DNA from 2 places in the Pseudoalteromonas sp. S558 genome. Region 1 is predicted to be linked to the other one. Evidence: riboswitches for the same ligand, from Rfam matches in the RefSeq annotation. Region 1 holds a riboswitch; the other holds the start of a gene.

Region 1 (12,513 bases):
CCAAAAAACTTATCTTGCGAGCCAAAAAACAAATCTGTTTGGCTGTGCTCGCTAGCTAATTGCACGCGAGCTGAGGCGCGCGAAAAGTCATGATCGCCATTATCAATGGTTCCATTACTTTGCGAATGAGAATACTCACCTTCAAAGCCCAGAGTATAGTTAGCTAAACTATCAAGTTGTGTGTTTTTAGCAGCGTGAATACTTTGCAGATTAAAGTCGTTTGTACCAGTACCAAGGGATACACTACCGCCAGTAATAATCGGTTTCCAACCAAATGAAACCGTACCTACAGAGCTATTCATACCGTAAAGTGCGTTATCGGCACCGGTTAAAATATCCGGGCCGCTTAGCATTTGCGGTGCAATGGGGATTTCAGCAAAATAATGACCAGATTGCGGGTCAAGCAGGGTAGCGCTTCCTACTCTAAAACCGGTGTTTTCGAAAATACCGCCGCGTATAGTTACATCAGCTTGCGCCTCAGCCATATTACGCGATTGAAGGTCAACACGGGGGTCGTACTCTAAATTAGAAATAGGCGAGTCGAATGTACCTACTGGCAACTTATTTGCAGTGGGTGAGGCCTCAACGGTTATTTTCTCGATTGCCGACTCATCAGATAGCGTATTAGCATTAGCAAATGCAGTAACGCTGCATAATATTGCAGGTATTATAAGGTGTGGTGTGCGATTCATGTGTTTCTCGTCATTTTTTATTTGTAGCTGCGGTTACAATTAAATTCAAAGCTTATATTTGAGCATGATAAAATAACTAAATGTAACAGCAGTCATTTTGTGCGCGATTGTACATTAATTTGTTAATAACTGCATTTGATAACTATTTACACTTTATTTATTGGGTAACATTTATAATGGATACTAGAGAACAAAATATTATTTACTTTGCTGGTGGCTGCCTGTGGGGCGTACAAGAATTTTTAAAGTACTTACCAGGTGTAATAAGTACTGAAGCAGGGCGCGCTAATGGTACAAGTAAGACTACAGATGGCGACTACGATGGTTATGCTGAGTGTGTAAAGGTCATTTTTCACCCAAAAGTCGTTAGCCTAAATAGGCTATTTGACTACTTTTTTGAAATTATTGACCCATATAGCATTAATAAACAAGGGGATGACGTAGGCCCTAAATATCGCACTGCCATTTATAGTAAAAGCCAAGATCATTTAAAGATCGCTAGCAATTATATAAGCCAGCGAAGTGATGCCGATAAAATTGTGGTAGGGGTAGAGCTGCTAACTAACTACGTGCCAAGCGATCCTGAGCATCAAGACCGTTTAACTAATCATCCTGATGACTATTGCCATATACCCTTTGAGTTGTTGTACAAGTATAAAACGAGTTAATTAAAACTATTGTTTATTTTTTCTTTGAACTTTTTTGTTTAGCTTTTTCTCTTTTTTACGAGGGAACATATCTCTACTTAAATATGGTAGCACTAAAAAAAAGATCCCACCCCCTAAGTAAAAAAGAAGGTTAAAAAGATAAGAAAATGGAGAGGTCGATAAAAAATAAACATCAGATTCAACTCGATAATCTGTTGGTGTAAGAACATATCCGTCGTATATAGATTTTACTGCGATTATTATAAGTAATAACCCTAAAGCAAAAGAAAACAAAGAGAATGCTATTTGATTTAACAGCATTCTAGTATTACTAATATTAGCGTGTTTTATTTTTGGCTTCTTTTTTGTTTTTTGATTATTTGACCGTTTCATGCTTACCAAAAAAAGTAATAATTATAGCTATAATAATTCCAACAAAGCCTACGGTTGAGAAAACTAAACTATATTCACTGTTAATGCTGAAAATATTTAGCAGGCTAGTGATTAATAAAAGTAATATCCCAGCTGTTTTTAAAACTTCTTGCGTCTTGTTTAAACCAAACCATTCACGGCAAGAAGGACATTGCTTTTCAATAAAAATTCTTTTTTTATTTATATTTTTTATATCCTTACTATCAACCTTACTTTTACAGTTAGGGCACGCAACTTTCATTTTAATCCTTTAATTCGTTTTTATTTATTTCTCTTAATACCCTAAAGCCGATTTCGTATCCTCGAACATTTTTCGGGATACTCATTCTCTGTGAATGATGTACATGTGGTTGTGGCATGAGCCAGCTTGCTCCTTTTGCAATTATCTGAGTACAAGCACCAGAATCATTTGCAGCAGTAGTGCCAGCTACATTGTTATGATTATCAACATAACAGTCTTCCACCCATTCAGATACATTAGAGGTAACGTCGTATAATCCAAAGGGGTTTGGCTTTAAAATACCTACTTGCCAAGGGTGCCCTAAATCAGAGCCTTTTGGGCAACCACCTAAGTCTCTATCGCAGTGGTCAATGCCTTGTCTATACTCATTACCCCACCAAAACTTACTATTTGTTCCAGCTCGAGCTGCGTATTCCCATTCAACTTCGCTAGGCAAACGATATATGTTACTCGTTTCTGTGCTTAGCCACTTTGTGTAAGCAACAGCATCAAACCAAGATATATTTACCACAGGTTGCTTACCGCGGCCCCAGCTTTCGTCGCTAGGGCATGACCTAATTCCGGTTTTACAAAACTGATCATATTGTGCAAAGGTAATCTCGGTTTCACTTAGTGCATAGCTTTCTTTTATTGTCGCTTTAAAAATAGGGGCTTCATCTTGAAACGAGCGAAAATTTTCACCGCCTATGGTCCCTGTACCTGGCGGTATTACTACCATTTTAGGTGATAGTTCACCGCTTTTAAGCTTATCTTGTATGTAACTGATTTTATGATTAGAGAGTTTAAAACTAGGCCAGCTAATATTAAAAAAGCCGATACAGAACCCAATCAAAACGACAATAACAATGAAATATTTAATTTTTAATCTAGGTAACATATATCACTCTGAAGTTATGCCAATAATATAGCTTGCTGAATTTCTGATTTTATTATGTAAGCCATTTACGCTTCCGTACATCGTAGCAGCTGTTCCTGCTCCAGTAGCTAATGAAGCTTTGGTTAGAAATGCCTTGTAAAAAGAGCTTCTTATTAATCTCTGAACCTGTGCCTGGGTGTATACTTTAGTTGCTTTGGTACCGTCATCTAAAAGAGTTTGACCTCTCAAAACTTTCTTCAGGAGTTTTTGATTATTAATTAACTTTTTGTTATTGAGCTTTAAAATTTCAACAGCAAGCTTTTTACGATTTTCGCGTGTCATTCCTTTGTACATTTTTAATAACTTATTCTGTCCTAACGCTTTATTTTGATTAAATTTAACGAGGAAGGAGCCGGCTTCCAAACCAGCTTTAGTTAAATCGGCAACTTGAATAACATCTAATGTAACCATCAAAGTTGAAAAAGTAGGAGATGCATCAAGCCATTGATTATACTCTGCATTACCACTTAAATGATTAAATACACGGCCGATTCCAACACCACACTGAAAAGTAGCAGCGGTAGTCGATGTCAATGTTAATGGAATTGCAGCCCATGTAGCGCCAAAGCTTGCAGCTCCGCCCCCCATTTCGGCGAACACTAATACCCAACCAGAGCCAGCTCCAACACATGAGATGCCAGCACCTATAGATTCATCGTATAGTGAAGAGTTGATTTTATCTATTCTTTTAACGGCCTTCATTTGCTTAGGGAATATATATTCGCGAATATAAATATTTTTCCTATCTGCTCTGCAACTTACTCTTAAAACTTTACTATTGTAATGGCTACTTGGATTTAAAAGCAAACTACCAGGGTTTACTGAGAGTTTTGCAATACTATCTTTCTCGGCCTCGAAAATAACACCAGCGTGTCTAAATTCTGGATCCGAGTCTAAAGAAGCGCACATTTCACGCAGCACTTCCTTAGGAAATAGGTTTTGAATTTTAAGTGCGAAGGTAGGGTCTAATGACATATTATTTATTCCTTTAAATATTTGTCCCTAGTTTAGCATAACCCTCGTTATATTTAAATTTTGCTTTTAAATATTTTTCCAAATTAACAGTGATACGCTACTAAAACAAAATATTATTTCTCACTCATAAAAAAAACTCACATATTGTGAGCTTTTTAAAAACTAATTTTAACTTACTGCTGCTTTTGCGGCGGGAAGTTACTTAAAATTTCGCTGACTGTTTTATTAATTGATGCTTCACGTTGTTCTGGCGATTGATTTTTCTTTAATCGACCTTCTTTTGCGCCGCGCCATACTAGCTGGTTTGACTCACGATCTACAATATCAATAATCAGTGTACCCACTTCGTATTCACGCGCGGTTGTATCGCGCTCAAATCCAGTGCCCCAGTAACCCCAGTTGTGGCGGTAACCTACGTTAAAGGTATCTATTTCAAGCTCTTTATCTACCGATGCATGATAGTTAACAAGTACATCAGCTTGCGCTGCATCAACTAAACTCATACCTAGTGTTTGGCTCAATTCTGCGTTAACGGCAGTGCGAACACGCTTTTCCATTAGGCCATTAATTTGATAGTTATTTGTGTCTTTAGTTAGGCTAGCGTTTTCTACCCAAGCAAATGTTTTAAAATTACTAAAGTTAGCTGATTTATCGTAATCCCAATCTGGGGTTTGTGTACAGGCTGTAAGAAGTGCTAGCGCTGCAACAATAAGTATATTTTTCATTACGTTTGCTCCAATAAAATGCATTAATTTAAAATAACACACATAGTTTAAATGTGTATTATTTAAACGTCCTAAATATTAGTCTAATTGTTAGGGCTGAACGACTAATTAACCTATGTTAATTAGTCTCAATTCATTAGCTAATGTTCAACTTCAATCCAATCTTTTTCATCTACCCAGTTTTGTGCACCGTCTTTTACCGAGCGAATAGGCACAATGTAGTCACAACTTATTTGTGGCTTAACTGAGGCAAATATAGGCACAAAACCAAAGCTTAGTGCGGTTTCTATAATTGCCTTTTGATTTTGTGGGTCAATGTCGGCCGCTTCATCTATGTAGATAGGTATACGGTATAAGTTTTGTTCTTGGTCACTCAATAAGTAACGAATAAACAACATGCCACACAATAACTTAATAGTAATTCGTGTGCCGTTTGAACCCGCAGAATCTATTTTTTCAAAGTGCTCTGTTTCACCTGCACGGTTAACTACTTCAAATCGAATATCAAATAAATCGGTAAGTGTTAAACCCGCTTTATCTGAGGCGAGTTTAATTAAGTGATCTTTCGCTTCGTTTACCGCGCTTTCGCTGTAGGGTTCTTGGCTAAGTAAATCAAGGGTGTCACCTTGATCAAACTGATGCGACGTACTGATAATTGTATCGATACTCTCAACCAGCATTTTGCGCGGTATGACGTTAATTTTAAATGCTTGCAGGTTTGAAATACGGTGCTGGCTTATGCCTTTATTAAAGCTGTTCATTTCGCGGCGAAGTCGGTCTAAATCTTCCCGCAAGCCTTTTATAGTTGCGGCCACTTCGGTAAGCGCAACGCGTGCTTGGCGTTCAACAGCGTCGCGTTCGTTATCAATATTATGAAAGGCGCTTATTAGCTTTTGGTATTTAGTATATTCGTCGTTTTCGTTGTCGAATTTAGTTATACCTGCGTTATATACATGCAAATAGGTATTACGCACGTTTATGTCAAAATTACGCAGCTCTTGGCAGTCTTTATTAAAGTGATGTACTAGGTCGCTTAAGTTATCAAAGTCGATTGTAATATCAATCATATACGGGGTTACTTTCCCGCTGTATAAATCAAGCGTGTGGTCAATTCGCTCGCTCTTAACTTGGCGTAAGCGCTCAGTTTGGCGATTAATTTGCTCTTGTTTCGATTTAATTAACGAGCGGCGATCGGCAATTGAACCACTATTTTTTTGAATATCTTGTAGGTAGTCGTCAACTTGTTCGCGCTCTGCTAACAATTGCTCTTTTAGCATGGCTTGCGCTTCAACCGACTGCTGCATTACATCAAACTGTTCTAAGCGTTTTAGGGCGCTCTCTGCACTCATAAGCTCATCGTACAACGCGTCTTTTTCTTTTTGCTTGTCGGCAACGTTTGCTGCAACATCGCGTTGTTGCTTAAACTCTTTAAGTGAATGCTCAAGTGCGCTCAGCTGAGCGGTTAATTGCTCTTTGTTTTCGCCGCTTTGCATTTGTACAGGGGAGAGCTTTTTAAGTTTAATGCTCGCGCCTGGTAGCGTTAATACGCCGCCTTTAACGTTTTCACTTAACAGCGATAAAAATTCCCCAAACGCGTCTTCGTCATCAATGGTTATATCGCCATTAGTGGTGGTCGCAAATGAGAGAATATCAGGGTTTAAAATGCGCGATATTTCCTCTACTTCTTTTAACGAGAGGTCTTCGCGCATACGGGTAAACAAATTAAACTCAAGGTTTTTAAGTTGCAGCTTTAGGCTCTTAATTTGTTTTTGTGTTTCGCTAATGCGGTAGTCAAGCGTGTGTAGGCTTTGCCCTTGTGCGCTAGTTATAGAGTGCGAAAGCGACTCGTAATCTTGCTTTAACTGAATCAGGCTGGTTTTAAGCGTGGCTTTATTTACAAGTTCAAACTCGCTTTTAAGCGCATCGTAATCTAAAAACCACTGCTCAATTTGAGTTTGTCTGCGCTCTATATCGCGCGATTGCTGTACGTATAGGCTTTGTTTTTGCTCAAACTCGTGTTTTTCGTGCTCTATATCTTCAAGGGCTATGGCAAGCTCAGAGAGTTGCGACTCTTGATAGGTATCAAAATCAATCAGTGCTTGGTCAATTTTAGGCGCGTACGCCGCTAATTTACCTTTAAGCACTGTTTGGTTTTCAAGCATTGATTCAAGTGCAGCTATTGGCTCTTGCATTGACTCAAGGGCTTTTAATTCGCGTTTTGAGCGGTTTACTTTATCAAACGAGCGACGCCATACTTCATAAAAGTCGACTTTAGAGTTCGACATATGGCGTTCAAACACGCGTAGCATAAAGCGTTTTACGTCGCTTGCGCCTAATTTGTGTAAGTTAAGAATACGTCTAAATATTTCTTTATAAATAGAGGAGTCTTGCACATTATTAAGCGGGATCATTTTTAGGTTAATGTCGCCATCAAAAGGCGTTGCGCCGCCAGTAAGTAGCGCGTTGAGCTCTTGTGCTTTAAGCTCGATAGGGTTGTAGTTAAGCGATTTTAAATGGTTGAACAGCTTGGTAAATTTAATAATAGTTTTACCTTGCGTGTACTGCTCTAAATCAAGCTTTCCTTGATAGCAAAAGTACTGATGCGCGTAACCGGCAATTTTACCAAGTCCTGCCACGCCAATCACTACCGAGCCATGAGGCAAGTTCGCTTCGAGTAAAATGTACGACTGATCGGATGAAAAATAAAACTTACGGGTTTCATCTAAATCGTGTCCGTCCCATTCTGTTAAGCGCAAATCGTTAATAAGCGGGAACTGCAGGGCGTTAATAACCGAGCTTTTACCTGTGTTATTGGGCGCGCAAATAGAGCTGCTTTTATCAAGCGGGATCACACATTTTGCATAGCCTGCGGTGTTAAGTAGGGCGAGTTTACTTAGTCCGTATAGATTTTTCATTCCTCGTCCTCTGTAATGTAAGTTTCTTCGTTTACTTCCATGAGTGCATCTATATAGCGGTGAATTGGCGCTTGTAGCATAAAGCCGCCTTCTACTTCACGGGCTAAACCTAAGCGCACCATGCGCAGGTATACGTCTTTACGCAAATCAGATCCCGAAAATATCTCAAGCTGATCAAATAAATGTTTGTTAATTTGTACCAGCGTTTGCATAAGCTCTAAATCGTTTACGTCGTCAAACAATGCGCGCATTGGGTCTTTACCCGTATTGGCGTAGTGCTCAATTAAAATGTAAATGGTGAGCGCGATAGCACGAGATATTTTGCCCATGTTTGGTGTGCTTTCGTCGCTACCAAAATAATAAAAACCACGGCTGTCGCGTTTTAAATCGTTACCTAGGGCGGTAAATAGGGCGGTGTAGTCTTCTATGTGTTGGTCAAGCTCTTGCCACATTATGTTGTCTTGCTCGCAAATGTGGTAACCCGCTACTAATTTTTTATTAATGGCTTGTAGATGGGTTAGCTCGTCTAAGTTTATGTGTGTCATGGTTTATTTACCTGCCTTTGGATCTGGCTGAGGCTCTGAATTAAATGGATATAAAGAAAAGTGCTGACCGGCAATTTTTACGCGGGCTTTTTCATCGCTTTGAATTATTTTAATATCGCTGTCGCTGACTAATTTTTGATACAAAAATAGCATTTCGTCTGCATCGAGATTTGGGTAGCTTTCGTCTAAAAATTGCAGCAAGGGCTGAGGCTTTTTGCGTTTTTTATTAAAGCGCTTAGCAAAGCTGGTTTTAACATCGTTGTAGTCAGGAATATTAGGCGTAACAAATGCAGGCACGTCTTGTTGATCTGGCAATTGGTATTCTTCGTGTTCAAATTCAACCAAGCTTGCCATGTAAGCCACAATATGACGTTGCTGACCAAGTGAATATCGCTGCGCGTCGCTCACAAAATGTGGCTGCACCGCACTTAGCATGTTGTCTACGCCATTTTTGCGCACAAGCCCAAGTACTTTGGCTGCTTGGCGAGTAATTAAGTTATTACGGCGTAGCTCCTCACGCAGCGGCATAAGCATATCGGCACTTTTACGTAAGCTTTCTCGGCCCATTAAATGCATTTCGAGTATACGGGTACGTAATTGCTCCAGCATTCGTTTGTCGTTATACGCTTTACCTGAGCGCTCAATGTGCAGTATTTGCTTACTTATTTGCTCTTCAATGAGGGTAAAACACGCATGAAATTCACCACGAATATCAACCATTTCAAGCATTGGCTCTATGTATTCGTCAAAGGCTTCTATTACCGCTTTGTAACGTTTTTGCAGCGATTGCACTGCATTATTTGATTTAGCTTGTTCAACAATGTTTAAAATTGCATTTTCGTTGTGCGTATAGAGCTTCATTATTTTACGCACCCGATCATCCATAATACGGCTGTAGCGGCGTAAATCGTCAAAGTCTTCTATTTCGCCAGCGTTATCTAGGCGGTTACCTAAACGAGCTAGGTCTTCGACTAATACGCTAATTTCTTGCGCTAAGCCTAAATGTTCTTCTTGCAGTAAAAAAGTAGCAAAATCGGCAATGGCGCGATTTATTTCAAGTTGAGAAGATTTAGCCAGTGGAATTAAAATATCTTGGTTCAATAAACGATTTGTTTCTTTGTAAATGCGCTCGTTTGACCATGTAGGCTGCTTTTGCTTAATCGCGTTTTGTACGTCTTTTAGGCTAAAGTCAGCCATTTTAAAACGTTTAAATAACAGCTCTAATACACCCCAATGTTCGGTTAAGGTATTAAGTAGCTTTTTTGCTGGGATCATAAGGCGTTACTACATCCTAGTATTTTATTATTGAGTATCGAGTTTATACTCATTATTACGTGTTTTTAATTAACCTTGTCTGTATATAGTATTCGTTTTTAAGACCATTTAATAATAGTTTTTGCACGGCGGCAGTGCTAAAATCCGCGCCGAAAACAGACACATGCGAAAGGTTCTGTTTTGCGTGTTCTTTAAAACTATATCAAAGGTTGTTTATCTACCATGGTTTCCTCGACTATTCTAACCCTGATAGCGATTGCATTTTTGCTCATCGTTATAGAAGATATAATCCATGTCAACAAAGCTAAAACTACATTATTTTTTGGTACGCTTTGCTGGATTCTTCTTTTTATCTACCCTCTTCACGGACAAAGCTCCGATTCAGTTCAACACCTCCTTAACGAAAATATTTTAGAAATTGCCTCATTATGGCTATTTTTAATGGCTGCAATGACCTTTGTCGCGTATTTAAATTCAAAGGGGTTTATAGAAAATATTGTTCATCGTGTTATGCCAAAAAGCATTAGCGAGAGAAAGTTAATGTTTTTGGTAGGTGGCTTTGCGTTTTTGTTTTCGTCGATTTCAGATAATGTAACGGCTACGCTTATCTCTTTAGCCGTTGTAATGTCGTTAAAACTTGAACCTAAAAAACTCATTAAATATGCCACGCTTATCGTGTTTGGGGTTAACTCAGGTGGGGTATCGCTAATAACAGGCGACGTAACCACACTGATGATATTTTTAGATGGCAAAGTAACCATAGGTCATTTACTACTACTTATCGCGCCAGCACTTGCAAGTGTTATGCTACTAGCTGCGCTATTGTCTATCGGTATGAAAGGGCGTGTTGAGTTTGCCGGTGCGGGTAAAACCCGAATAGAAAAAACCGACATTACCATTGCTGTTATATTTTTATCTACCGTAGTGAGCACACTTACCCTGAGTGTAATTTACAGCGTACCGCCTTTACTTACCTTTTTGTTTGGCTTATCAGTGATGTTTTTAGTAGCGCAATTTTTAATGCGCAAAAAAGACATTAACAAAGACATAATCGACTTTGTTCGCGATATAGAATACGACACATTGTTATTTTTTGTTGGTGTACTGCTGCTTGTTGGCGCACTAAAAGAAATTGGTATGCTAAGTAAATTTACCGATCTATACACGGTAATGGCCCCCGAGTACGCAAACTACTTAATGGGCATATTATCAGCAGGGGTCGATAACGTACCGCTTACTGCTGCTTTATTAAAAGCCGATATAGTAATGAGCCAACAACACTGGTTGTCGTTTACTTATGCAACGGGCGTGGGCGGTTCAATGCTGATCATTGGCTCGGCTGCGGGCATTATTGCCATGAGCAAAGTTAAAGCGCTTACCTTTATGAGCTACTTGCGTTTATCACTGCATTTATTAATTTGTTACACGGTTGGATATGCGGGCTCGTATTATATGGGCAGTTTTATTTAACTCATAAATTATTAAATGCTTGACAGCTAGACGTCTAAACGATAACTTTCAAAGCCCCGCTACTTAGTGGGGTTTTGTTTTATTAGCCACTGGTTAATAAAACATTCAGAAGAGGTGCGATACTTAGGTACTTAATGGTAGGCGACGAGAGCCGATGATCATTAAGAAGGGAAGTACTCGCCGAGAAAAATAATGATACGTCGTCATTGTTTTTCGGTTTATGGGGCTGAATCCTCAAAACTGTCACCAATATAGGTGGAGAGCTTCTGGCAGTGGACTTATCTTCAAGCATTCCTTTGCCAAGTTCTTCTTGTTTTATTGCGATTTGGATATCGCGAAAGGAGACTAAATGACTACCCAATCAGCGCCACAAACAGTGCCTCAAACAGAGTTAAGCGCAAAATCAGATTACATCGTTGCCAAATTTGGCGGAACCAGTGTTGCAAACTTTGAAGCGATGAGTCGCTGTAGCGAAATTATTGTTGCAGATAAAAGCGTACGTATTGTTACCGTGAGCGCCAGTGCCGGCGTAACTAACCACTTAGTTGCACTGTGTAAATCAAGTATTACCTCAAGTGAGCGCCAAGAGCACATAAACAGCGTGCTTGCTATTCAACAAACTATTTTAGATGAATTATCGCTAGATGCCGATTTAGCGGTTGGCTTTAACGAAACCCTAAAAGCATTTCAAACATTAGCTCAAGAGTCACTAACAACCGATCAACAACACGACGAGCTCCTTAGCTTTGGTGAGCGTTTGTCGTCGTATTTGTTTGCTCAGGTGCTTCGTTCACAAGGTTTAAACGCAGATCGCTTTGATGTGCGCAAGGTGCTTAAAACCGATAGCCAATTTGGTAAAGCAACGCCCAATGTTGCAGCCACAGCGCAAGCCGCTAAAGAATATTTAATTCCATTATTAGACGCTCAAGTAATTGTGACTCAGGGCTTTATTGGCAGTGACGAATACGGTCAAACCACAACGCTTGGGCGTGGTGGTTCTGATTACAGCGCTGCATTATTGGCTGAAGCAATTAATGCTAAAAGCGTGCATATTTGGACTGACGTTGTGGGTATTTTTAGCACCGATCCGCGTTTGTGCGCAAAAGCGACACCAATTGCACGCTTAAGCTTTGACGAAGCCGCTGAAATGGCGACCTTTGGTGCAAAAGTATTGCACCCCGCAACTATTTTACCCGCAAGCCGTAGTCACATTAACGTATTTGTTGGTTCGAGCCGCGAGCCAGAACGTGGTGGTACATGGATTGAGCGCGAAAAGTCGCAACAACCAGGTATACGCGCAGTAACACAACGCAAAAATCAAATATTGCTTACCCTTAAAAGCCCAGAAATGCTCCTAGCAAGCGGCTTTTTAGCCCGCGTATTTACGCTATTAAGCGAATACAATATATCGGTAGATTTGGTTACCACCTCAGAAATCAGCGTAGCTATAACCCTTGATAACGCGCAAAACGCCTCGCGCCCAGAGCTTGATCAAGAATGCCTAGATAAGCTTGCAGAGTTTTGCCATGTGTCGGTAGAAAATAACCTAACATTGGTGGCACTTATTGGCTCTGAGATTCAATTACGCCAACACGAAATGAACTTAATGAGTGTACTAAAAGACTTTAATATTCGATTAATTTGTCACGGTGCGAGTAAACACAACTTGTGCTTTTTAGT
Region 2 (7,386 bases), on a different contig from region 1:
CGTAATAGGCAAAGTAGTCATCTAAATTACATGCATAACGAGTCATATTAGCTGGCGTATGCGGCGCGTTTTGTAATACGCCTTTGTGGTTTAAGTAACTTAAAATGCTGTTAGCATCGTTTAGTGCTTCTTTTAAGTCTATTTTTTCTTGGCTGCCTAGCTCTACAGTAAATGCTTCTACAGGTATTGATAATTCGCGACCTTGCCCACTAAGTGCATCACTTAAATGCCACCATGGGCAAAAGTTAGCTTCATCCATTGCACCGTCAAAATCACTAGGAATAAGCAGTACATGTTCAATATTAAAGTAACGTGCGCTGTCGGTTGCATAGGTTGGGCAGTACAAATGTTTGCTTGAAATAGGACCTGTGTGTAAATCGAGTACTATATCAGCCTGATGAGCGAGCTTTTGTAAGTTAAGCGCAATGCGTTTACCTGTATTAAGTAAATAAGCAGGGCCGTTGAGTTTGCTGTCTACTTCGTCAATAAGCGCCTGTTTGAAGTTACTTTTTAATGTGGCGTCATCATACTGAGTATGATTTTGTGCAAACTGTGTCACTAAATTTTTATTGTAGTGATACATGCGATTCCAATTAGTACCCGTAATCGGATCGAACCTACCAAGGGTAAACTCGCCAGATTTTTGATTACAACCAATTGGGTTAGCGTAGGGCACAAGGGTAATATCGCCATTAAGGTTTAAGTTTTTTAACTGCTCAAGCAGCTGAAAAATAACCGCGTTACCTTGCACTTCAGCGCCATGCATATTGGCTTGAACATAAACACTAGGTCCTGTGCCATCACCTTTTAAACGATACACCGGAATTGTAAGTGGTAAGCCGTTTGCAACTTCTCCTACTACAATGTTTTCTTGGCTGATGTGTGTTGTATTACTCATGCTTATTACCTTAAGTAGTGGCTGGCATTTTCGGCTTGGCGAACGCAGGTAAGTTTACCGTTTTGCAATGTGTACTCGCCAGCTAGCTCATGGCATAAAAAATACGGCATACTTTCGGTAAAGCCGTAAGCACCGCATTGGCTAAATACTAGCCAGTCGTGCTCATTTAAATCGCTTGGCAGGTTATGTTCACCTAAGCAATCAAGCGCTGTACAAAGCGGGCCGTATAAAGTGACTGCTTGAGTTTTAGCACTGGATTCACGCAGTAACGCAGCAGGAAAGTCTTGGCTGGTAACAGCAGGGCGTAATAAGTGATTTATGCCGCCGCTTAAAATTACTTGCTGTTGATTATAGTTTTGTTTGCGCTCTATTACTGGGTTTGCGTAATGACCACATTCGCCCACGGCATAACGACCAAGTTCCATCCATAATTCATCTACACCCGCATCATTTTTAATTTTAGCGAGCGCAGCTATTAAGTCATCCCAATCAAGTGTTGTTTCATTTTGTGTGTAGGGAATACCTAAACCACCACCTAAATCGAGAATTTTAAGGCTGATATTTAAATCGCTGGCAAGTTGGCTAAGTGGTGCAATCATTTGTGACCACAATTCGCTTAGCTTTTGTGTGCTAAGCATGTTGCCCCACTGAAAAATATGTAAGCCGTCAAATTTAAGTGCAGGGTAGTCGGCTACATTAAGTGCTTGCCACTCATCACAACCCAAACCAAATGGTGTGAGGCTGTCGCCGCCCAGTGGGTTTTTTTCACCTACAGGCCAACGTAATTGTACACGCAGTAATACTTGTAACTGTGTATTTTGCAATTGTGCTTGTTGGTTTAACCAACGTACTTGATTGAGGCTTTCTGCTACGAATATACGCACACCGCGCTCAATAAAGTGTTTAATTTGTTTAGGGCTTTTTGCTGGCCCTGTGTTGAGCACGCGCTGTGAGCTAATACCTTGTGCGAGTACTTGCTCAAGCTCACCTTTACTTGCTACGTCAAAATTAAAGCCAGCGCTGTCTAAGCTTTGAATTATTTTAGACAGTGGATTTGCTTTTACCGCGTACCACAGTTTTACATCGGTTTGCGCAACTAAACGTGCAAGATGCATGTTTAGTTGATCTAGGTCGTAAACAAAAAAAGGCGTATCAAGTTGTTGTGTAATTGTATTTACAGCGGCTTTGATAGGCGTGCTCAAAAAGCTCATTATCGTAAAACCTCTTCAAGTAATAACGATGCATCGCTTTGCTGGTCGCGGTATTTAACAATTAACGCACACGACATGCTTAAGCCTTGCTCGCGCGCCCATTCGTTTGACGCAGGGCGAGAGCCCGGTATTACAATAGCGTACTCTGGAATTGGCTCGCCTTTATTAAGCTGACGCTCGTTTACGCAGTCGTATACCGGAATAGTTGCCGATAAACGCACGCCTGGGGCAAGTACTGCGCCTTTTTTAATGACTACGCCTTCAACAAGAATACAGCCTGCACCAATAAAGGCATCGTCTTCAACAACGACTGGGCTTGCACCAATTGGCTCAAGTACACCACCAAGCTGTACTGCAGCACTTAAATGTACGTTTTTACCTACTTGTGCACACGAGCCCACTAGTGCGTGGCTATCTACCATTGTGCCTTCGTCGATGTATGCACCAATGTTTACATACGCTGGTGGCATAATAATGGTGCCTTTAGCCACGTAAGCGCCACGGCGAACACTCGAGCCACCCGGCACCATGCGCACGCCATCGTCAGTACTAAACTCTTGTGGAGCTAAGTTGTGTTTATCAACAAAGCCGCCTGCAAACTCAGTATTAGTGCCATTTTTAAAGGCTTCTAAAATGCCTTGCTTTACTTCTACATTAGCTTGCCATTGGCCGCTTTCGTTTTGTGATGCTGCGCGTACTGCGCCCGATTCTAAATTATTTAATAGTTCTAACCAGCTCATTATAAAAACCTGTATTTAATGCCAAGATAAAATAGTGTTGTTTGCAGTTGTGATGCAATCGGTTTGAGTTAACTCAAGATGTGTTAAAGGTGGACGAAGTTGCGGGCTGCTTAAGCGGCCCTGCAAATGCATCAATACCTTTACGGGAATAGGGTTTGCGACAGCAAATAGGCTATTAATGGCACTAGTCCATTGAGCAAATAAATTAGGATATTGACCACTTAAGCTGCGTTTAACAAACTCGTGAGTTTGTGCGGGCCATGCGTTTGCAGCTACCGACACTAAACCTTTTGCACCAGCTTGGGCAAAATAAGGCATTAGCGCATCGTCGCCACTAAATAAGGCTAAATTAGGCGCGGCTTGGCGATAAGCCTCAAACTGAGCAATATTGCCACTGGCTTCTTTTAACGCCCATAATTTTTTATGATTTTGTAAGTTAGTCACTGTTTGAACAGGAATACTGACACCACTGCGGCCCGGTACGTTATAAAGCATACACGGATGAGCACTTGCATCGAGTAGGCTTTCAAACCAATGAGTTTGACCTACAGCGCCGGGCTTTGCATAAAGCGGTGAGCCCAGTAAAAAGCTATGAATTGGGAGTGTATTACAGTAGTTAACCCACTCAATTTGTTGCTTTAAGTTACTACCGCCCACGGCAACCATAAGTGGTACACTTGGTTTTAGCTGGCATACGTGTTCAACAATGGCTTGTTGCTCGTTAAGCGTTAGTGCCAAACCTTCGCCCGTACTGCCAAGTAGTAAAATACCGTTATGTGCCGCTTCTTGATCGCTAACCAGTTTAGTTAACGTGTTGTAGTCAACATCGCCGTGTTGATCTAATGGCGTAACGAGCGCGGTCCATAATTTGTAGTCGTTTATATTGAAGTTATTGGTCATCTCTCACGAACTTATAAGTTATTCGAAGAGTTAAAAAGCTTTATGGAAGGAGCCGCATTAACCTCGTTCGAACTAATAATTCGAAGAGCGAATGGGCTTAAAATAATAGGGCGCATGGCCTTAATATTTAAGACCAGAAGCTCTCCACCAAACTAATAAGCTGCTTGTTATAAGCAGCTATTGGTGACAGTCGCTAGGGTTCAACCTAGTCGCCCGAAATAAACACCTCGCAAAAGTGATTACTTCTCGGCGTTAATTCCCCTCACGTATGCTCACTGGAGTTTGCGCTCCTAACATACGCTACCTGAATAACGCACCTCTTCTAGCCCTTTGCACCTGTTTGAAGAGTAAAACTTACAAACCTGTGCAATTTAAATAGGGTAATTGCAGCGATTAAAGCATTTTAGCCGTCTGGGTGTCAAGCGGCTAAATATAGATTAATTCATCGATAATGGGAGTGGTTACGTATTGGCTGCTTTTCTCGTACACTAGCAACATAAGTAGTGAGGTATTTAATTAGTATGGAAAAATTTAGCGATATTTATAAGCGAGCGGTAGAGCGAAAAGGCTCTGAAAAAATGCTTAAGTTATTACTTGCAAAACCGCTATCTAAAAAACAACTAAGCACGTTAAGTGACGACGATTGGCTGGAAGAATTTACTCGAAAAGTATTTCAAAGTGGCTTTTATTGGTCAGTCATTAATAATAAGTGGTCGGGATTTAGAGAGGTTTTTTGGGATTTTAGCGTCGATAAGGTATTAATGATGCCCCCCGATATGCTGGAACAAAAAGCAACGGATGAGCGTATTGTTCGTAACTATAAAAAAGTAAAAACAATTACTGAAAATGCTTACATGATCCACGAAATAGCACAAGAACATGGCAGTTTTAGCCAGTTTGTCGCTAATTGTCCAGCAGACGATATTATTGGTTTATGGGCGTATTTAAAAAAGCATGGCGCGCGTTTAGGCGGAAATACAGGGCCTTATGCGCTACGAGCTCTTGGTAAAGATACTTTTTTACTATCACGCGATGTAGAGAATTATTTGCGTGCCCATAAAATTATAGACGGCGGCTTACAAACTAAAAAGTCACTGAGTGCAGCCCAAGCCTTTTTTAATGAAATGCAAAAGCAAAGTGGCTTAAGTATGCAAGAGTTAAGCTTAATTGTGGCCTATGGTGTAGGCGATAACCGTGTTGGTATAAGCCAGCAATAATAGGAATTACCATGAAATTAGTGCCAAGATATACGCAAATAGCCGAAAACTTTGCGATAGAAGATTTCCCTGCAAGTGTCGCCTCTCCTCAGTTATTGCTGTGGAATGAGAGCTTAGCAAAAGAGTTTAATATTAACGTTACTGCTGATTTGCGTGCCAGCACTTTTAGCGGTAACGAAAAACAGGCTATTCCTGCAGTAGCACTTGGTTACTCTGGGCACCAATTTGGACATTTTTCACCACGTTTAGGCGATGGGCGAGCGCATTTACTGGGCGCTATTAATGATGATAAAAATCAGCTGTGGGATATTCAATTAAAAGGCTCTGGTGCTACTCCTTACTCAAGAGGGGGTGATGGGCGTTGTGCACTTGGTCCTGCTATTCGTGAATACGTAATGAGCGAGGCAATGCATGCACTAGGCATTAAAACCACACGCTGCTTAGCGGTTGTTGGTAGTGGCGAAACGGTTTATCGTAATCCGCCACAAGCAGGCGCCATAGTTACTCGTTTAGCGACGAGCCATATTCGTGTTGGCTCGTTTCAATATTTAGCGACGCAAGGCGATGTTGAAGGACTTAAAAATTTAGCTGATTTAGCTATAGAGCGACATTACCCAGAAATAACTGGTACAGGATCGCAGCGCTATTTAGCATTTTTAGGCGCTGTGATTAAAAACCAAGTTAAGCTAGTTGTGAGCTGGATGCGTGTTGGCTTTATACATGGGGTTATGAATACCGATAATACGTTAGTGAGTGGAGAAACCATTGATTACGGCCCGTGTGCCATGATGAATAGCTTTGATTTTGATACTGTATTTAGCTCTATCGACAAACAAGGTCGCTATGCATTTGGTAATCAGCCAAATATGGCTAACTGGAATTGCGCCCGCTTAGCAGAGAGCTTAATACCACTAATTCATGACGATGATGAACAAGCGGTTTCATTAATGACGCCACATATTAATAGCTTTGCTGAGCAGTTTAATACTGAATTTACAGCAATGTGGGCACAAAAATTAGGGTTGGCAAAAGCAGATATTGACGACAGTGATTTGATTGGTGAGCTATTAAAATTATTAAAGGACCATCAATTAGATTACACCAATACCTTTGATGCATTAACTGAATCATTGAAATATAAAGCGACAGTGCCAGGCGTGCTAGCACAGTGGGCTATAAAGTGGCATCACCGCACTGATGAAAATAGCTATCAAACAATGCGCCAAGCTAATCCTAGAGCCATTCCACGAAATCACATTATCGAAAAAATAATTACCGAGTATAATGAATTTGGCTCAAGTGATGTGTTAAATCGCTTTACGAAAGTGATAAATAACCCATATTTAGAGAGTGAGGAATTATTAGAATTTCAGGCTGTGCCAGAGAGTGATAATGGTTATCGCACCTTTTGTGGTACTTAATCATTGATTGCAAATGTAATTGCATGATTATAAAGAGCCATTTTTAATCGTAAATACGCCATCGCTAGGGTAAGCCATGTTCAAGTGGTATTATCCGATGCAATTAAAATAACCTTTGTTTTCGTTAAGTATCGATTAACAAAGGTTAAGGTAGTCTGTACAAAACTGGTTGAGCTAGAGTTCATTAGCTACAATTTATTAGTTGTTAAAAAATGGGAACAAAACAATGAAATTAAAATCACTTGCAATCGCAATTGCGCTAGCTGCAACTAGTGCATCTACATTTGCTGCAGATAAAGAAGAAGGCTTTTACATTGGTGCATTCGGTGATTACTACGATGCTTCATGGGAAAATATCCGTGCTCAAGCTGGCCTTGATATCAATGAATCGACTGGTTGGGGTGCCGAAGTAGGTTACCGTTTCAGTGATTACTGGAGTGCACGAATTGAATATGCAGACATGGATTTTAACGCTTTTGATAAAGTAAATGGTAACCGTAACAATGTTGACGGTGAGCGTTACGGCATTGACGGTTTGTACCACTTTAATGGCGGTCCTTTTTACGGTTTATTCGGTATTAAAGAAATTGACGTTGTTAAAGATAATACGTTTTTAAATGCAGGTGTTGGTTACCAACATTTCATCACAGACGGCTTGTTTGTAAATGCAGAAACAGCCGTTTATCAAGGTCTTGATAAAGGTTATACAGATTTAGGCGCTAAAATTGGTATTAACTACTTATTTGGCCAAAACTCTGCACCTGCTGAGCCTGTTAAACCGGCACCAGAACCTGTAGTTGTTGAAGCACCAGTTGCAACTCCTGCTGATAGCGACAATGATGGTGTTGTTAATGCAGATGATAAATGTGCAAACACACCAATGACAGATGCAGTTGATAGCGATGGATGTACTTTGTATGAAGAAGCTAAAGTAACAACTAGCTTATTAGTTACATTCCCACATGACTCTGCGATGGTTAAGCAACAATATTTTGACGA

What was found. Region 1 has a riboswitch for lysine ahead of lysC (lysine-sensitive aspartokinase 3). Riboswitches for the same ligand answer to the same signal wherever they lie in the genome.
Region 2: it holds a riboswitch for lysine, as region 1 does, so the genes downstream of both, dapA (4-hydroxy-tetrahydrodipicolinate synthase) here and lysC (lysine-sensitive aspartokinase 3) in region 1, are expected to answer to the same signal.

What each region holds. Positions count from the first base shown of each region.
Region 1 is NZ_PNDU01000140.1:20,114-32,626, reverse strand. Features, by position in the region: gene CWB66_RS11215 (TonB-dependent receptor plug domain-containing protein) at 1-692, opposite strand, end outside; gene CWB66_RS11210 (peptide-methionine (S)-S-oxide reductase) at 869-1,360, shown strand; gene CWB66_RS11205 (hypothetical protein) at 1,367-1,732, opposite strand; gene CWB66_RS11200 (hypothetical protein) at 1,716-2,012, opposite strand; gene CWB66_RS11195 (formylglycine-generating enzyme family protein) at 2,014-2,889, opposite strand; gene CWB66_RS11190 (hypothetical protein) at 2,893-3,903, opposite strand; gene CWB66_RS11185 (DUF4136 domain-containing protein) at 4,077-4,628, opposite strand; gene CWB66_RS11180 (Mks condensin complex protein MksF) at 4,769-7,543, opposite strand; gene CWB66_RS11175 (condensin complex protein MksE) at 7,540-8,088, opposite strand; gene CWB66_RS11170 (MksB family condensin complex protein) at 8,092-9,363, opposite strand; gene nhaD (sodium:proton antiporter NhaD) at 9,586-10,833, shown strand; lysine riboswitch at 10,935-11,107, shown strand; gene lysC (lysine-sensitive aspartokinase 3) at 11,183-12,513, shown strand, end outside.
Region 2 is NZ_PNDU01000132.1:416-7,801, forward strand. Features, by position in the region: gene CWB66_RS10455 (succinylglutamate desuccinylase/aspartoacylase family protein) at 1-898, opposite strand, end outside; gene CWB66_RS10460 (PLP-dependent decarboxylase) at 904-2,109, opposite strand; gene CWB66_RS10465 (2,3,4,5-tetrahydropyridine-2,6-dicarboxylate N-succinyltransferase) at 2,109-2,849, opposite strand; gene dapA (4-hydroxy-tetrahydrodipicolinate synthase) at 2,865-3,749, opposite strand; lysine riboswitch at 3,879-4,079, opposite strand; gene CWB66_RS10475 (DNA-3-methyladenine glycosylase I) at 4,271-4,966, shown strand; gene CWB66_RS10480 (protein adenylyltransferase SelO) at 4,978-6,387, shown strand; gene CWB66_RS10485 (OmpA family protein) at 6,614-7,386, shown strand, end outside.